Rhodopseudomonas palustris: one gene and its partners. The protein of the gene in region 5 interacts with the protein of the main gene of each other region in a pairwise test. Links are inferred from orthologs where the notes say so. Each region holds a gene or a part of one and is shown on either strand. Other genes may lie near its edges. The genes, in order: dnaE, obgE, nikR, parC and rplL.

The links.
Region 1: the proteins of rplL (region 5) and dnaE interact in binary tests that used the Escherichia coli proteins (3 or more experiments, as listed by UniProt). The link is inferred for Rhodopseudomonas palustris from one-to-one orthologs.
Region 2: the proteins of rplL (region 5) and obgE interact in binary tests that used the Escherichia coli proteins (3 or more experiments, as listed by UniProt). The link is inferred for Rhodopseudomonas palustris from one-to-one orthologs.
Region 3: the proteins of rplL (region 5) and nikR interact in binary tests that used the Escherichia coli proteins (3 or more experiments, as listed by UniProt). The link is inferred for Rhodopseudomonas palustris from one-to-one orthologs.
Region 4: the proteins of rplL (region 5) and parC interact in binary tests that used the Escherichia coli proteins (3 or more experiments, as listed by UniProt). The link is inferred for Rhodopseudomonas palustris from one-to-one orthologs.

The regions. Positions count from the first base shown.
Region 1 is NZ_CP041387.1:2,179,393-2,183,379, forward strand. The notes cover bases 22-3,987. They hold dnaE (DNA polymerase III subunit alpha), read right to left. Parts: upstream 3,678-3,987; coding sequence 222-3,677; downstream 22-221. Other genes in these bases: FLL57_RS09955 (caspase family protein), read right to left, coding at 22-63. Outside these bases: more of FLL57_RS09955, read right to left, coding at 1-21. UniProt on the Escherichia coli protein: DNA polymerase III is a complex, multichain enzyme responsible for most of the replicative synthesis in bacteria. This DNA polymerase also exhibits 3' to 5' exonuclease activity. The alpha chain is the DNA polymerase catalytic subunit.
Region 2 is NZ_CP041387.1:4,434,774-4,437,730, reverse strand. What follows is about bases 19-2,954. They hold obgE (GTPase ObgE), read right to left. Parts: upstream 2,050-2,954; coding sequence 988-2,049; downstream 19-987. Other genes in these bases: FLL57_RS20420 (DMT family transporter), read left to right, coding at 2,201-2,954; proB (glutamate 5-kinase), read right to left, coding at 19-830. Outside these bases: more of proB, read right to left, coding at 1-18; more of FLL57_RS20420, read left to right, coding at 2,955-2,957. UniProt on the Escherichia coli protein: An essential GTPase which binds GTP, GDP and possibly (p)ppGpp with moderate affinity, with high nucleotide exchange rates and a fairly low GTP hydrolysis rate.
Region 3 is NZ_CP041387.1:4,109,000-4,111,857, forward strand. What follows is about bases 5-2,841. They hold nikR (nickel-responsive transcriptional regulator NikR), read right to left. Parts: upstream 1,725-2,841; coding sequence 1,284-1,724; downstream 5-1,283. Other genes in these bases: gluQRS (tRNA glutamyl-Q(34) synthetase GluQRS), read right to left, coding at 5-301; FLL57_RS18885 (DNA-3-methyladenine glycosylase family protein), read left to right, coding at 423-1,142; FLL57_RS18895 (TonB-dependent receptor), read left to right, coding at 1,912-2,841. Outside these bases: more of gluQRS, read right to left, coding at 1-4; more of FLL57_RS18895, read left to right, coding at 2,842-2,858. UniProt on the Escherichia coli protein: Transcriptional repressor of the nikABCDE operon. Is active in the presence of excessive concentrations of intracellular nickel.
Region 4 is NZ_CP041387.1:1,955,283-1,958,311, reverse strand. What follows is about bases 10-3,017. They hold parC (DNA topoisomerase IV subunit A), read right to left. Parts: upstream 2,641-3,017; coding sequence 379-2,640; downstream 10-378. Other genes in these bases: FLL57_RS08885 (winged helix-turn-helix transcriptional regulator), read right to left, coding at 2,650-3,017; FLL57_RS08895 (sodium:proton antiporter), read right to left, coding at 10-290. Also shown: more of FLL57_RS08895, read right to left, coding at 1-9; more of FLL57_RS08885, read right to left, coding at 3,018-3,029. UniProt on the Escherichia coli protein: Topoisomerase IV is essential for chromosome segregation; it is the principal protein responsible for decatenating newly replicated chromosomes. It relaxes supercoiled DNA.
Region 5 is NZ_CP041387.1:2,577,501-2,580,282, forward strand. The notes cover bases 1-2,761. They hold rplL (50S ribosomal protein L7/L12), read right to left. Parts: upstream 1,688-2,761; coding sequence 1,313-1,687; downstream 1-1,312. Other genes in these bases: rpoB (DNA-directed RNA polymerase subunit beta), read right to left, coding at 1-845; rplJ (50S ribosomal protein L10), read right to left, coding at 1,743-2,261. UniProt on the Escherichia coli protein: The binding site for several of the GTPase factors involved in protein synthesis (IF-2, EF-Tu, EF-G and RF3). Is thus essential for accurate translation.

The DNA of each region.
Region 1 (3,987 bases), 400 kb from region 5 along the record:
CGGGACGACGAGCAGGACGGCGAGAACGGCGGAGACCAAAGACAGCACGGGATGGAAACGCATGGCCAGAGACCCGATTCATGGGCGCCGCCGAACCGACGGATCGCCGTCGCGCGCATTTCAGCGCGCCGCAGCCTGAACGGCGATTGAATGGATCCCGCCTCGAGTAAGGCGTGGTGCGACGGCCGGGCTCGGCGATGGGACGTCAGCGCCCTCGCCGCTCACAGCGTCTCGACGTGCTCGACGCCGCTGACCGCCTTGATCGCGCCGGCGATCTGCGGCGAAACCTGGAAGCGGCCGGGAATCTCGAATTCGACCTCGGTCTGCGGATCGAGCCGCAACACCAGCGCGACGTTCCCGCCGGCGGCCCGGGACTCCGGGGGCTGAAGACGTTTGGTCAGCGACTCCAGCGGCTTGGTGTCGCGCAGGAAGATCCGCAGGCCCTTCTGGGTCTTCGCCGCGGCGGCGTCGAGCGGTTCGGCATGCAGCACACGGGCGCGGACGTCCTCACCCTGCAATTCGGCGCCGAGCTGCATCAGCACCGCGGCCCCCGGCTCCAGCACCTCGCGATATTGCGCCAGCCCCTCGGAGAACAGTACCGCCTCGAAATGCCCGGTCGGATCCGACAATCCGATGATGCCCATCTTGTTGCCGGTCTTGGTGCGCCGCTCCATCCGCGACACCACCGTGGCGGCAACCTTTCCGGCGGTGGCGCCGGATTTCACCGCCTTGCAGAACTCGTTCCAGGACTGCACCCGCAGCCGCTTCAGGGCAGTGGCGTAATCGTCGAGCGGATGGCCCGACAGGAAGAAGCCGATCGCGTCGTATTCGCGGCGCAGCCGCTCCGACGGCAGCCAGGCGTCGAGCTGCGGCAGGATGATCGAGGGGACGTCCGACAGGCCGCCGAACATGTCGTTCTGGCCGCTGGTCGCAGCTTCATGATTGCGCTGGCATGCGGCCACAATGGCGTCGGCGCCCGCGAACACCGCCGCGCGGTTCGAGTTGAGGCAGTCGAACGCGCCGGCGGCGGCGAGACATTCGACGACGCGCCGGTTGATGGCGCGCGGATTGACGCGCGCGGCAAAGTCGGCGAGCGAGGCGAACGGCTTGTCGCCGCGCGCCTCGACGATCTGTTGCACCGCCTGCAGGCCGACGCCCTTCAGGCCGCCGAGCGCGTAGTAGATCGTGTTGGGACCGACCTCGAAAGTGGCGCCGGAGCGGTTGACCGACGGCGCCTCGACCTTGATGCCGAGCCGCTGCGCCTCGGCGCGGAATTCGCTGAGCTTGTCGGTGTTGTGGATTTCCAGCGTCATCGACGCGGCGAGGAATTCCACCGGATAGTGCGCCTTCATGTAGGCGGTGTGGTACGACACCAGCGCATAGGCGGCCGCGTGGCTCTTGTTGAAGCCGTAGTCGGCGAATTTGGCGAGCAGGTCGAAGATGGTGTCGGCGGCGTCCTTGGCGACGCCGTTCTTGACCGCGCCCTCGACGAAGATCGCGCGCTGCTTGTCCATCTCGGCGCGGATCTTCTTGCCCATCGCGCGGCGCAGCAGGTCGGCGTCGCCGAGCGAGTAGCCGGCCATCACCTGCGCGATCTGCATCACCTGTTCCTGGTAGATGATGACGCCGAACGTCTCCTTCAGAATCGGCTCCAGCATCGGATGCAGATACTCGGGCTCCTCGTCGCCGTGCTTGCGGGCGCAGTAGGTCGGGATGTTGGCCATCGGGCCCGGGCGATACAGCGCCACCAGCGCGATGATGTCCTCGAACCGGTCGGGACGCATGTCGATCAGCGCCCGCCGCATGCCGGCGCTTTCAACCTGGAACACGCCGACCACGTCGCCGCGAGCCAGCATCTGGTAGCTCGGCGCATCGTCGATCGGCAGCGTGTGCAGATCGACATGGATGTCGCGCTGCTTCAGGAGCTTCACCGCGACGTCGAGCGTCGTCAGCGTCTTCAGGCCGAGGAAGTCGAATTTGACGAGGCCCGCGGGCTCGACCCATTTCATGTTGAACTGGGTCACCGGCATGTCGGATTTTGGATCGCGATACAGCGGCACCAGATCGCTGAGTGGGCGATCGCCGATCACGATGCCGGCGGCGTGGGTCGAGGCGTGACGGGTCAGGCCTTCGAGCTTCTGGGCGATGTCGAACGCGCGCGCCACGATCGGGTCTTCGTCGCGCGCCGCCTGCAGCTTCGGCTCGCCTTCGATCGCCTGCTTCAGGGTGATCGGCGCGGCGGGATTCTGCGGCACCAGCTTGGTCAGCTTGTCGACCTGACCGTACGGCATCTGCAGCACGCGGCCGACGTCGCGCAGCACGCCGCGCGCCTGAAGCGTACCGAAAGTGATGATCTGCGCCACCTGATCGCGGCCGTAGCGCTGCTGCACGTATTCGATCACTTCGCCGCGGCGGTCCTGACAGAAGTCGATATCGAAGTCCGGCATCGACACACGTTCGGGATTGAGAAAGCGCTCGAACAGCAGGCCGAAACGGATCGGATCGAGATCGGTGATGGTCAGCGAATACGCCACCAGCGAGCCGGCGCCCGAACCACGGCCCGGACCGACCGGAATGCCGTGCGCCTTGGCCCATTTGATGAAGTCCGACACGATCAGGAAGTAGCCCGCGTATTTCATGCGGGTGATGACGTCGAGCTCGAAAGCGAGCCGCTTGTTGTAGTCCTCCTCGGTCGTGCCCGGCGACAGGCCGTGAACGCTGAGCCGCTTGGCGAGGCCCAGCTCGGCCTGGCGGCGCAGCTCGGCGGCTTCGGCGGCGGCGGCTTCCACCGCGTCGCTGACGCCGGCGCCGACCGTGAACAGCGGCAGGATCGGCTTGCGGGTCAGCGGCCGATAGGCACAGCGCTGCGCGATCTCCACCGTCGAGGCCAGCGCCTCGGGCAGGTCGGCGAACAGCACCGCCATCTCGGCGCGGGTCTTGAAGCGGTGATCGGGCGTGAACTGGACACGATCGGTCTCGGCGATCAGCTTGCCGGAGGCGATGCACAGCAATGCGTCGTGCGCTTCGTAGTCCTCGGTGCTGGCGAAATGCGGCTCGTTGGTCGCGACCAGCGGCAGGCCCTTGTCGTAGGCGAGATCGATCAACCCGCCCTCGGCGCGGCGCTCGGCCTCGGTGCCGTGGCGCTGCAGCTCGACATAGAGGCGGTCGCCGAACGCCTGCTGCAGCCGCTCGCAGCGCTGCGCGGCGAGCGCCGGGTCAGTCAGCATCGCCAGCGAGATCGGACCGTCGGGCCCGCCGGTCAGCGCGATCACACCATCAGTCTCGCCGTCGAGCCAGTCGAGCTTGATATGGGGGACCTGGTTGACCGGCGTTTCGAGGAACGCACGCGAGTTCAGCCGCATCAGGCTGCGATAACCCTGCTCGCGCGCCGCCAAGAGCACGATCCGCGCCGGCGTCGCAAGTGCGCCGTGGCGGGAGTTCGGATCCTGGTCGCCGAAATCAATTCCGAGTTCGAGCCCGACGATCGGCTGGATCCCCGAGCCCGACAGCTTGTCGGAGAATTCCAGGCCGCCGAACATGTTGTCGGTGTCGGTGAGCGCCAGCGCCGGCTGGCGGTCGGCCTTCGCCAGCTCCGCGAGCTTGGCGATCTTCATCGAGCCTTTCAGAAGCGAATAGGCCGAGTGGACGTGCAGATGGACGAATCCGGCGTTGCTCATCGGCGCGGCGGCTCTTCGGATAAAACGTGCGGGTTGAACGGGTGGTTTGCGGAACCGGAGCCGTCACGGCCCCCGACTCGGAAGCCCAATCGTGGGCTCCCTTACCCTTCACCGCAAGCATTCGCGGCCTGCTTATCCCCGCTATGCCGAAGCGGTCGCAACGCAGTCCGAGTTCAGGCCTGCGCCAGCACCTGGGCCCACACCGCCACCATGCCGATGAAGAGCGCAATCGACGTCAGCGCCGCAGCTTCCTGGATGAAGATCTTCAACATCGTCCGCCTCCCTGACCTTGTGAACATAACAAGAACAT
Region 2 (2,957 bases), 1.9 Mb from region 5 along the record:
GATCCGGCGATCCAGCGCTTGCGCGCCGTGACCGGATTGGCGGGGGTCAGGAACCAGGTGCACTTGCCGCCCTCGGCGATCGCCTTGAGCGGGTGATCGATCTTGCCGGAGGCGATCAGCATATGCGTCCCGGCGGAGGTCGCGATCTTGGCCGCCTCGATCTTGGTGCGCATGCCGCCGCGCGAAAGCTCCGAACCGGCCGCCCCGGCCATCCCTTCGATCTCGGCGGTGATCGCTTCGACCACCGGGATCAGCGTGGCGTCGGGATCACTGCCGGGCGGTGCGGTGTACAGCCCGTCGATGTCGGACAGCAGGATCAGCAGATCGGCGCTGGCCATCGTGGCGACCCGGGCCGCGAGCCGGTCGTTGTCGCCGTAGCGGATTTCGGTCGTCGCGACGGTGTCGTTCTCGTTGATCACCGGCACCGCGTGCCATTCCAGCAGCTTGCCGATGGTCGAGCGGGCGTTGAGGTAGCGCCGTCGCTCTTCTGTGTCCTGGAACGTCACCAGGATCTGGCCGGCGCCGATGCCGTGGGCGCCGAGCACTTCGGACCAGGTTCGTGCCAGTTCGATCTGGCCGACCGCGGCGGCGGCCTGGCTTTCCTCGAGTTTCAGCGGGCCGCGCGGCAGCTTCAGGCGGCTGCGGCCCAACGCGATCGAGCCGGACGATACCACCATCACGTCGCGGCCGCCGCGATGCAGCTCGGCGATGTCGGCGGCCAGCGCCGCCAGCCATCCGGCCCGCACCTCACCGGCGGCAGAATCGATCAGCAGCGACGAGCCGACCTTGACGACGATACGGCGGAAATCGCGAAGTTTGGGGCTGGCCATGGGAGTATATCGATCACAGCGTCGCGGGGCGCTAAAGCGCGGCGACTGGCGGGAAGAGGCTCGTTTTGCAGCACGGCGCCGGCTCGCGCAAGCCGTGCGAACGGACCGGCAGAGCTGTCGTCACCGGGGCTTGCGGTGGTCCGGATGGCGGGGCCGCTCAGGCGTCCTGGGGCGCCCACGGTTTGGCTTCGGCCGGATTGTCGGCGGTGCCGATCGCCTTGTCGGAGACCGGCGCTTCGCCGATCACCGCGACCAGCGCCCGCAGCGCCTCCGGCACGCCCCGGCCGGTGACGCCGGACAGCAGCAGCGGCGTCTTCTTGGCGGCCCGCTTCAGCCGGTCCTTCTGCTTCTTCAATTCGTCCGGATCGACCGCGTCGATCTTGTTCAGCGCGACGATCTCGATCTTGTCCGTCAGCGCGTCGGCATAGGCTTCCAGTTCGCCGCGCACCGTCTTGTAGGCCTTGCCGGCGTGTTCGCAGGTGGCGTCGATCAGGTGCAGCAGCACCCGGCAGCGCTCGATATGGCCGAGAAAACGGTCGCCGAGGCCGGCGCCCTCATGGGCGCCTTCGATCAGGCCGGGAATATCGGCAAGAACGAATTCGCGGCCGTCGCTGTTCACCACCCCAAGCTGCGGATGCAGCGTCGTGAACGGATAGTCGGCGATCTTCGGCTTGGCGGCGCTGACCTTGGACAGGAAGGTCGATTTGCCGGCATTCGGCAGGCCGACCAGGCCGGCATCGGCGATCAGCTTCAGCCGCAGCCAGATCCAGCGCTCCTCGCCGGGCAGGCCGGGGTTGGCGTGGCGCGGCGCGCGGTTGGTCGAGGATTTGAAATGGGCGTTGCCGAAGCCGCCATTGCCGCCCTTCGCCAGCACGAACCGCTCGCCGACCTTGGTGAAGTCGTAAATCAGCGTTTCCTTGTCCTCGTCGAAGATCTGGGTGCCGACCGGCACCTTCATCACGACGTCCTTGCCGCCGGCTCCGTGGCGGTCGCTACCCATGCCGTTGCCGCCTTTCGGCGCCTTGAAATGCTGCTGGTAGCGGTAGTCGATCAGCGTGTTGAGGCCGTCGGCCGCCTCGACGATGATGTCGCCGCCGCGGCCGCCATTGCCGCCATTGGGGCCGCCGAACTCGATGAACTTCTCGCGGCGGAACGCCACGCAGCCGTTCCCGCCGTCGCCGGAGCGAATGTAAACCTTGGCTTCATCGAGGAATTTCATGGGCCATCCGTATCGTAAGGTCGGGGGGCGCGGCAATACTTCGATCATCGCCGGCCGCTGCCGCAGTCTGAAAGTCGAAGCGACGCTGCGACGCCTTGCGTCGGTTCGCGCAGCGGCGCGATAAGCGCCGGTCATGACCGACAGGGCAGATATGGGGCTGTTCGCCAAAATCACCACCGCATCCGATCCGCGCACCGCGCGGATCGCCGGCATCCTGCTGATGCTGCTGGCGATGCTGGCGTTCTCGTTCTCCGACGCGGCCGGCAAGACCGTGGTGGCGACCTATTCGGTCGGACAATTGCTGCTGCTGCGGGCGCTGGCCGGGCTGCTGGTGCTGTCGCCGCTGATCTGGCGTCAGCGCAAGGCGTTCGCGCGGCTGGAGCGGCCGGGCCTGCAACTGGCGCGGACGTTGATCGCCGCCTGCGAAGTCGCGGTGTTCTATCTGGCCACCGTCTATCTGCCGCTCGCCGACGTCATCACCTTCTATCTCGCCTCCTCGCTGTTCGTCTCCGTCGGCGCTGCGCTGTTTCTCGGCGAGCCGATCGACAAGCCGCGGGCGATCGCGATCGTGATCGGCTTCGTCGGCGTGCTGATCGCGCTGCAGCCCTCGGCCCAGACCGTGAGCTGGCCGGCGCTGATCGCGATCCTCGCCAGCGTGCTGTTCGCAGGGCTGCTGCTGCTGACGCGGTTCTTGCGCCAGACCCCGGACATGGTGCTGGCCTCGCAGCAATTCGCCGGAACGCTGCTGCTCGGCCTCGTTCTGGCTCCGTCGGGCTGGATGACGCCGCCCCCCGGCGATCTGGTCTGGTTCGCGATTTCGGGTGCGGTGTCGGCGGTCGGTCTGCTGTGCGTCAACCGATCGCTGCGGCTGGCGCCGGCGAGCGTGGTGGTGCCGTATCAGTACACGA
Region 3 (2,858 bases), 1.5 Mb from region 5 along the record:
CGAACGCCGGATAGATCAGCCCCAGCGCGGACAGCCGCTCGACCGCGCCGTGGTACAGCGCGAGATGGTCCGACTGCCGCCGCACCTCGCCGTCCCAGGCGAGGCCGAGCCAGGACAGATCTTCGTAGATCGCCTGTTCGAACGCCGGCCGGCATCGGGTGCGATCGATGTCCTCGATGCGCAGCAGCAGCTTGCCGCCGCTCGCCCGCGCCAGATCGGCATTCAGCAGTGCCGAGAAAGCGTGGCCGAGATGCAGATAGCCGTTCGGGCTCGGGGCAAATCGGAAAACGGGTGGCGGCATTGAACCCCTGACGTCATTGCCGCACTTGATCCGGCAATCCATCGGATGAGAGACTCTTCTACGATAGCGGATGGATGCGCGGGTCAAGCCCGCGCATGACGCCGGAAAGCCGAACCACCTGATGACCATTCATCTCGACAGCCAGGCCGACCTCGACGACGCCATCACCGCGCTGGTGAAGCGGGACCCGCGGCTGAAGCCGGTGCTCGAGGTGGCCGGGATGCCGGCGCTGCGCCGGCGCGAGCCGGGCTTTGCCGGGCTCGCCGCAATCGTCTGCGGCCAGCAGCTTTCGACTGCCTCGGCGGCGGCGATCTGGGGCCGGGTGTCGGCGGCGTTCGATCCGTTCGAGCACGGCGCGATCAAGCGGGCGCGGGCCGACCGGCTGGCGCGGCTCGGGCTGTCGACCGCGAAGATCAAGACGCTGAAGGCGCTCGCCAAGGAGCTCGCCGCCGAACGGCTCAACCTCGATGTGCTGGCCGAAGAAGACGCCGACGCCGCGCACGCCACGCTGACCGCGCTGCACGGCATCGGGCCATGGACCGCCGACATCTATCTGTTGTTCTGCCTCGGCCACGGCGATGCCTGGCCGGCCGGCGACCTCGCGGTGCAGGAGGCGATGCGGATCGGCCTCGGCCTCAAAGCGCGCCCGACCGTGAAACAGATGGCGCCGCTCGCCGAACCCTGGCGCCCGCTGCGCGGCGCCGCCGCGCATCTGTGGTGGGCCTACTACCACGCGGTGAAGCGGCGCGAGGGCGTGATCGGCAACGACAAGGCGGCGAAAGTCGTGACGAAGAAAGCCGCGGCAAAGACGCCTCGCGCCCGGAAGTCACCCTCGCGCTGAAAGCTTCCGTCATTGCGAGGAGCGAAGCGACGCAGCAATCCAGGGGTAGGTGCACGGAGCCCCTGGATTGCTTCGCCTTCGGCTCGCAATGACGTCGAGAGTCTTTCCTGTCAGGAGCGGACTTTTGACCCGCCTTTCAGATCACGAGTCGTGCTCATGAGGATGCTCGCGATCCTCTGCCGGCGGCTCCGCCGGAATCGTCACCAGCCTTCCGTAGCGGACGCCACGTTCGGCGAAGATGTGGTCGGCGAAGTGTTGCAGCTCGCTGGCGTTGCCGTCGAGGATCGTCACTTCAAGACATTGATCGTGGTCGAGATGCACGTGCATCGTGGCCCGCGACAGATCGTGATGATGGTGGAAACTCTGCGTCAGCTTGCGCGGCAGGTCGCGCTTGGCGTGATCGTAGGTGTAGACCATCGCGCCGACGCAATGCCCGCTGGTGGTCTCCGCCGCGGTCTGCTGGATGCCGATCCGCGCCAGATCGCGGATCGCCTCGGAGCGGTTCTGGTAGCCGCGCGCCGCGATGATCGCGTCGAGCTTCTCCATCAGATCGTCGTCGAGCGTGATGGTGACGCGGTGCATCGAAAGCCCTCTTGCTGGTTACCGGGTTGTCAGTATGAAGTTTGATTGACTTCATCATACTCACCGGGCACGCTGCGATGGTTGGCGCTCTGCCGGGACCGCCTGCGATAACAGATTCAGGGTGGACGCGTCTTGCAGCGATGCAGGACACGAGGGGGTGTGCGTGACGAGTGTCCGGCGAGAGGTGATGCGCGGCTGTGCGGCCGGCTGCATCGTGTTGAATTTTGTTGCGGTCATCGGGACGGCGCGGGCCGAGCAGGCGCTACCGCAGGTCACGATCGATGCCCCGGCGCAGGCAAAGCCGAAGCCGCATCACAGCCGCGAGGCGAGCTCCCGTCAGGGCCGGGCAGTCCCGGCGCCGGCACCTGACGCCTCCTCGCCCTCAACTGCACCGAGCGCGAGCCCGTCCGCGGCCGCGATGAGCGCGGCGCAGAACCAGACCGCGAGCAGCCGCGTCATCACCGGCGCCGAGATCAACGCACTGCCGTTCATGCGGCCCGGCGAGGCGCTGGAAGCCGCACCCGGGCTGGTGGTCACCCAGCATTCCGGCGAAGGCAAGGCCAATCAGTATTTCCTGCGCGGCTTCAACCTCGACCACGGCACGGATCTGGCCATCACCATCGACGGCATGCCGGTGAACATGCCGACCCACGGCCACGGCCAGGGCTACGCCGACGTCAACTTCCTGATTCCCGAGCTGATCAGCACCATGACGGTGCGCAAGGGGCCGTATTTCGCCGACGTCGGCGACTTCGGCTCGGCCGGCGCGCTCGGCATCGAGTACTTGCGGGCGATGCCCCAGAACCTCGCTCAGGTAACCGTCGGCAGCTTCGGCTATCGGCGGCTGCTCGGCGCCGGCTCGACCCGCGTCGGCGACGGCACCTGGCTGGCCGCGTTCGAGGCCAGCACCTACAACGGCCCCTGGGACGTGCCGGACAACGTCAGCAAGCTCAACGGCGTGCTGCGCTACAGCCAGGGCACCGCGACCGACGGCTTCTCGCTGACCGGGATGGCTTATTCCAACCGCTGGACCTCGACCGATCAGGTGGCGCAGCGCGCGATCGACCAGGGCCTGATCGGCCGCTACGGCTCGCTGGATCCGACCGATGGCGGCATTTCCAGCCGCTACAGCCT
Region 4 (3,029 bases), 620 kb from region 5 along the record:
AGGAGCGCGTGCACCAGCGACGCCAGCGCGCTCTGCCAGCCGTATACGATCGCGATCGGCGCCAGCGCGAGCATGGCCCATCCAGCAGCGATCTTGCCGTAATGCGCGTGCCAGATTTTCGGGGCCAGCAGCGGGCCGAGTGCGATCGACAGCAGGATGCCGGCAAACGGGACACCCCATACCCCGCCGAGCGCGGCACCGTCGAGCTCCGCCGCCTGCGCCGGGCAAGGCGACAGCAACAGCAACAGCGGCAGCAGGAGACCACATCGGCCGGGGCGGCGTTCGAACATCGCGATCAGTGAGTGCAAATCGGGAGCGAGGCGAAGATCAGAATGCGGCCCCGCGTGCGACTGGCGCGCGGGGCAGTTCGACGCGACATCACCCGATGCCACGTCCGAATTTGTTGGACTTCGGGAAGCCCTTCGGCGGCAGCCGGCCGGCATCGGCGCGATTGCCGCGCCATTCGGCAAGCTCCTTCATGGTCGCACTGAACTCGCGGCCGGCAGAATCGCGCCAACCGAGGCCCTGCTTCGACGAGAAGGTGGCGACGTCGGACAGCCCGCCGTCCTTGTATTTCTGCAGCCGCACGCCGCGGCCGCGGGTCATCTCGGGCACCTGATCCAGCGGGAAGATCACCATCTTGCGGTTGTCGCCGATCACCGCGACGCTGTCGTCGCCCTCGCTGACCACGGTGAGCGCCCGCGCTTCGTTGGGAATATCGACGTTGAGGATCTGCTTGCCCTTGCGGGTCGAGCCGACGCACTCGTCCTCGTTCACGACGAAGCCCTGCCCGTCATGGCTGGCGATCAGGAATTTGCGGCCGCCGGTGTGGACGAACACGGTGACGATCGCCGCATCCTGCTCCATGTCGATGAACATCCGGATCGGCTCGCCGTGACCGCGGCCCCCGGGCAGTTTGGCGACGTCGAGCGCGTAGAACCGGCCGTTGGTGGCGAGCAGCAGCAGCTTCGAGGTGGTCTCGGCGAAGAACGACTGGCCGAGTTTGTCGTCCTGCTTGAAGTTCAGCCCCGACAGATCCTCGACATGGCCCTTCAGCGTGCGCACCCAGCCCTTGTCTGAGATCACCACGGTGACCGGCTCGCGCTCGACGAAGGCTTCCTCGATCGCCGCGAGATCGTGCTCCGGCGCGTCGGCAAATTGGGTGCGGCGCTTGCCGAGCGGCGTCTTCGGCCCGAACATCTCGCGGACTTTGCGGACCTGCTCGCCGACCTTGGCCCACTGTTCGGTCTCGGACTTCAGGACCGCGTTGATGCCCTTCAGCTCCGCGCGGAGGTTCTTGTCCTCGGTGCGGATCTCCATTTCCTCGAGCTTGCGCAAGGAGCGCAGCCGCATGTTGAGGATGGCTTCGGCCTGGATCTCGGTCAGGTTGAAGGTCTTCATCAACACCGGCTTGGGTTCGTCCTCGGTGCGGATGATCCTGATCACCTCGTCGATGTTCAGGTACGCGATCAGATAGCCGCCGAGCACTTCGAGCCGGTGCTCGATCTGCGTCTTGCGATGGTTGGAGCGGCGCAGCAGCACGTCGCGCAGATGATCAAGCCACTCACGCAAGGCTTCGGCGAGGCCGAGCACCTTCGGAATCCGGCCGCCCACCAGCACATTGAGATTCAGTGGAATCCGGCTCTCCAGCTCGGTCAGCCGGAACAGCGATTCCATCATCAGCGCCGGATCGACGCTGCGCGACTTCGGCTCGATGACGATGCGGACGTCCTCGGCCGACTCGTCGCGGATGTCGCCGACCAGCGGCAGCTTCTTCTCGTTGAGCAGCTCGGCGATCTTCTCGATCAGCCGCGACTTCTGCACCAGCCACGGGATCTGCGTGACCACCACGCTCCAGGTGCCGCGCGCGCCCTCTTCCTGCTCCCACTTGGCGCGGGTGCGGAACGCTCCGCGGCCGGTGGTGTAGGCTTCGGCGATGCTTTCCTTAGAGTCGATGATGATGCCGCCGGTCGGGAAGTCCGGTCCCTTGACGAAGCGCAGCAGCGCCCTCGACTTGGCGTCGGGTTTCTCGATCAGATGCAACGCGGCGTCGCACAGTTCCGCGGCGTTGTGCGGCGGGATCGCGGTGGCCATGCCGACGGCGATGCCCTGGGCACCGTTGGCGAGCAGGTTCGGGAAGCCGCCCGGCAGCACCACCGGCTCCTTGGCCTGACCGTCGTAGTTCGGCCGAAACGCGACGCCGTCCTCGTCGATGCCGTCGAGCAGCAGGCGCGCGACATCGGTCATCCGCGCTTCGGTGTAGCGGTAGGCCGCCGGGTTATCGCCGTCGATGTTGCCGAAATTGCCCTGGCCGTCGACCAGCGGATAGCGCGACGAGAAGTCCTGCGCGAGCCGCACCAAGGCGTCGTAGATCGACTGGTCGCCGTGCGGATGGAACGAACCCATCACGTCGCCGACAATCTTGGCGGACTTCTTGAACGGCGTACCGGGGTCGAGCCGCAGCAACCGCATCCCGTACAGAATGCGGCGATGCACCGGCTTCAGCCCGTCTCGGGCGTCCGGCAGCGCCCGGTGCATGATGGTCGACAGCGCGTAGGCGAGATAGCGCTCTTCCAGCGCCTCGCGAAGCTGGACCTCGTGAATCTCGGCCGGCTCAGGCGGAATCAATCGTTTTCCCATGGCGTGGGGTTATCCCCTGACCGGGGACGGAGCAAGCGCCTGCGGGCTTTCCGGCCTTGCGGTTTCACCGGGAATCGCGGCGGCACCCGCGCCGGCGACCGCATCGAACCTGGCCCGGGCGCGTTCGATCTCGGGAAAGTGCTGTTCGGCCCAACCGACCAGAGCGGTGAGCGGACCGAGCACCGACTCGCCGGTCGCCGACAGCCGGTATTCGACGCTGGGCGGCTTGGTCGGAAACACCTGACGGGAGACCAGCCCGTCGCGCTCGAGATCGCGCAGCGTCTGGGTCAGCATCCGCCTCGAAATATCTGGAACATCCCGTAGCAGCGCGTTGAATCGCATCGGCTTTTCGGCCAGCGCGATCAACAATAGAGTGCTCCATTTGCTGC
Region 5 (2,782 bases):
GCGCGCACGGTCAGCTTCTTGCCGGCCTCGAGCACGACCTTGCCGGTGTCGGCGTCGATCAGGTCGTTGACGGTCGAATAGCCACGGAAGCGGTTGACGTCGAACGGCACGCGCCAGCCGTCCTTGGTGCGCTTGTAGAGGATCTTGTTGTAGAAGGTCGACAGGATCTCTTCGCCGTCGAGGCCGAGGGCGAACATCAGCGACGTCACCGGCAGCTTGCGGCGACGGTCGATACGCGCATAGACGATGTCCTTGGCGTCGAACTCGATGTCGAGCCAGGAACCGCGATACGGGATGATACGGGCGGCGAACAGCAGCTTGCCCGACGAGTGGGTCTTGCCCTTGTCGTGGTCGAAGAACACGCCCGGCGACCGGTGCATCTGCGAGACGATCACGCGCTCGGTGCCGTTGACGATGAAGGTACCGTTCATCGTCATCAGCGGGATGTCGCCCATGTAGACATCCTGCTCCTTGATGTCCTTGACGGAGCGGGCGCCGGTTTCCTCGTCGATATCGAACACGATGAGGCGCAGCGTCACCTTCAGCGGCGCTGCGTAGGTCATGCCGCGCTGGCGGCACTCGTCGACGTCGTACTTCGGCGGCTCGAATTCGTAGCGCACGAATTCGAGCATCGAGGCGTTGGAGAAGTCCGAGATCGGGAACACCGACCGGAACACCGCCTGCAGACCCTCGTCAGGCCGCCCGCCGGGCGGCTCGGCGACCATCAGGAACTGGTCGTAGGACGCCTTCTGAACCTCGATGAGGTTCGGCATCTCCGCGACTTCCCGGATGTGACCGAAAAACTTGCGAACGCGTTTGCGACCGGTGAACGTCTGCTGCGCCATCGTGGCCTCTCGTTTCGTCGCCCGGCGGGGCGAACCGTCCGGAGCGCGAGCCGCCTCGCCCCCGGGTTGAATACCGAACATCCGAAATTCAGGAGCCCGATTTCAGGAACAAAGTCCTAAGTCGGCTCAACACTAATTCCGAACGCAAAATGACGCGCGGGGCGCTGCCGCACCCGCCCGTCGAAATCTCGTCGTTACAGACCGAAAAAGCCCGAAATTGCCGATTCTCCTAAAGGCTGCGCGGACACGTTACCACGCCCATCGCGCCCGCGCTTTCGTGCTGCCGCACCAATATGGGACGGCAATGTGGAGATTCGAGGGGTTGTCCCCGCGCCTTTCCACACATTCCTGTGACGGCTCGTCCGGGCACACCGCAGCCCGCCCTGCCGTTGCCGCCCGGACCCAGAGGGCCCGAACCGCGATCGTGCCGGACCCGGGGAGACCCGGGCCCGGCCAAACCGATCGGCTTACTTGAGCTCGACCTTGGCGCCAGCCTTCTCGAGCTGGGCCTTGATCTTCTCGGCTTCTTCCTTGTTGACGCCTTCCTTGAGCGGCTTCGGAGCGCCTTCGACCAGATCCTTGGCTTCCTTGAGGCCCAGGCCGGTGATGGCGCGGACTTCCTTGATCACCTCGATCTTCTTGTCGCCGGCCGAGGCCAGCACAACGGTGAAGTCGGTCTTCTCTTCCGCCGGAGCGGCAGCGCCACCGGCCGGAGCAGCGGCAACCGCAACGGCCGCAGCGGCCGAGACGCCCCACTTCTCTTCGAGCATCTTGGCGAGCTCAGCGGCTTCGAGCACGGTGAGGCTCGACAGGTCGTCAACAATCTTCTGCAGATCAGCCATTGAATCAGTTCCTTACGGGTATCAGTTCGAACCAGGGTTGATTGGGAGTGAAGCGTCAGGCCGCTTCGCTTTTGGAGGCATAGGCCTGAACCACGCGAGCCAGCTTGGCAGCCGGAGCAGTGGTGACCTGCGCGATCTTGGTCGCCGGGGCCTGGACAAGGCCGACCAGCTTGGCACGCAGTTCATCGAGCGACGGCAGCGAGGCGAGCGCCTTCACACCATCGACGTTCAGGACGGTTTTGCCCATCGAACCGCCGAGAATGACGAACTTTTCGTTCGCCTTGGCGAATTCGACGGCCACCTTCGGCGCCGCGACCGGATCGCTGGAAGTTGCGATCACCGTCGGCCCCTTCAACAGGGAGCCGATGGCTGCGACGTCGGTGCCTTCAAGAGCAATTTTGGCGAGACGGTTCTTCGAGACCTTCACCGAGGCGCCCGCCTGCTTCATCTGCTGGCGCAGCTTCTGCATCTGGGCAACGGTGAGGCCGGAATAGTGAGCGACGATCGCGACGCTGGTGGTCTGGAACAGACCGTTCAGCGATTCGACCGCCTCTTTTTTTGCCGCTCTTTCCACAGCAAGCTCTCTCCGGTTGGCGGTCTCTGCGAGCAGGACCACCGGGTTACACCCACCGTCCCGCTCCAACCCGACCCCGAGGCAAAAGCCTCCAAGGACACGCGGGGCGAGACGATCGTGAATTGCCTGCCCTCCCGTACCGGCTCCGGCTGATCGCCATCGCCCGCGCGGGGTGTCGAGGTTCGAACCCACTCCGCATCCCGCCGCGCAGAGCGTCGGGACACAAAATCCGGTTTTCACCCATCTATGCAGGCCATACGATTAAGCCTCTGAGGAAACGATCGCTTCCACTTCGGCGCCTGCAGTCTTGGACAGGACCGAGATCGTCTGGCAAACAGTCCGGCGAGCCGGCCTGTCGACCTTTCCGATCCCTGCCCGCATTCCGATCCAGTGACAGTCTTCCGCATCCTTCAGCGATCCGGGTGGATGAGTTGAAGGAAGGGCCTCCTATCGATCAGGTCATTGGAATGCGCGCATAGACGCGCCGGCCACAGCCGGCACGTCCGGAGCGGGGTGTTTAG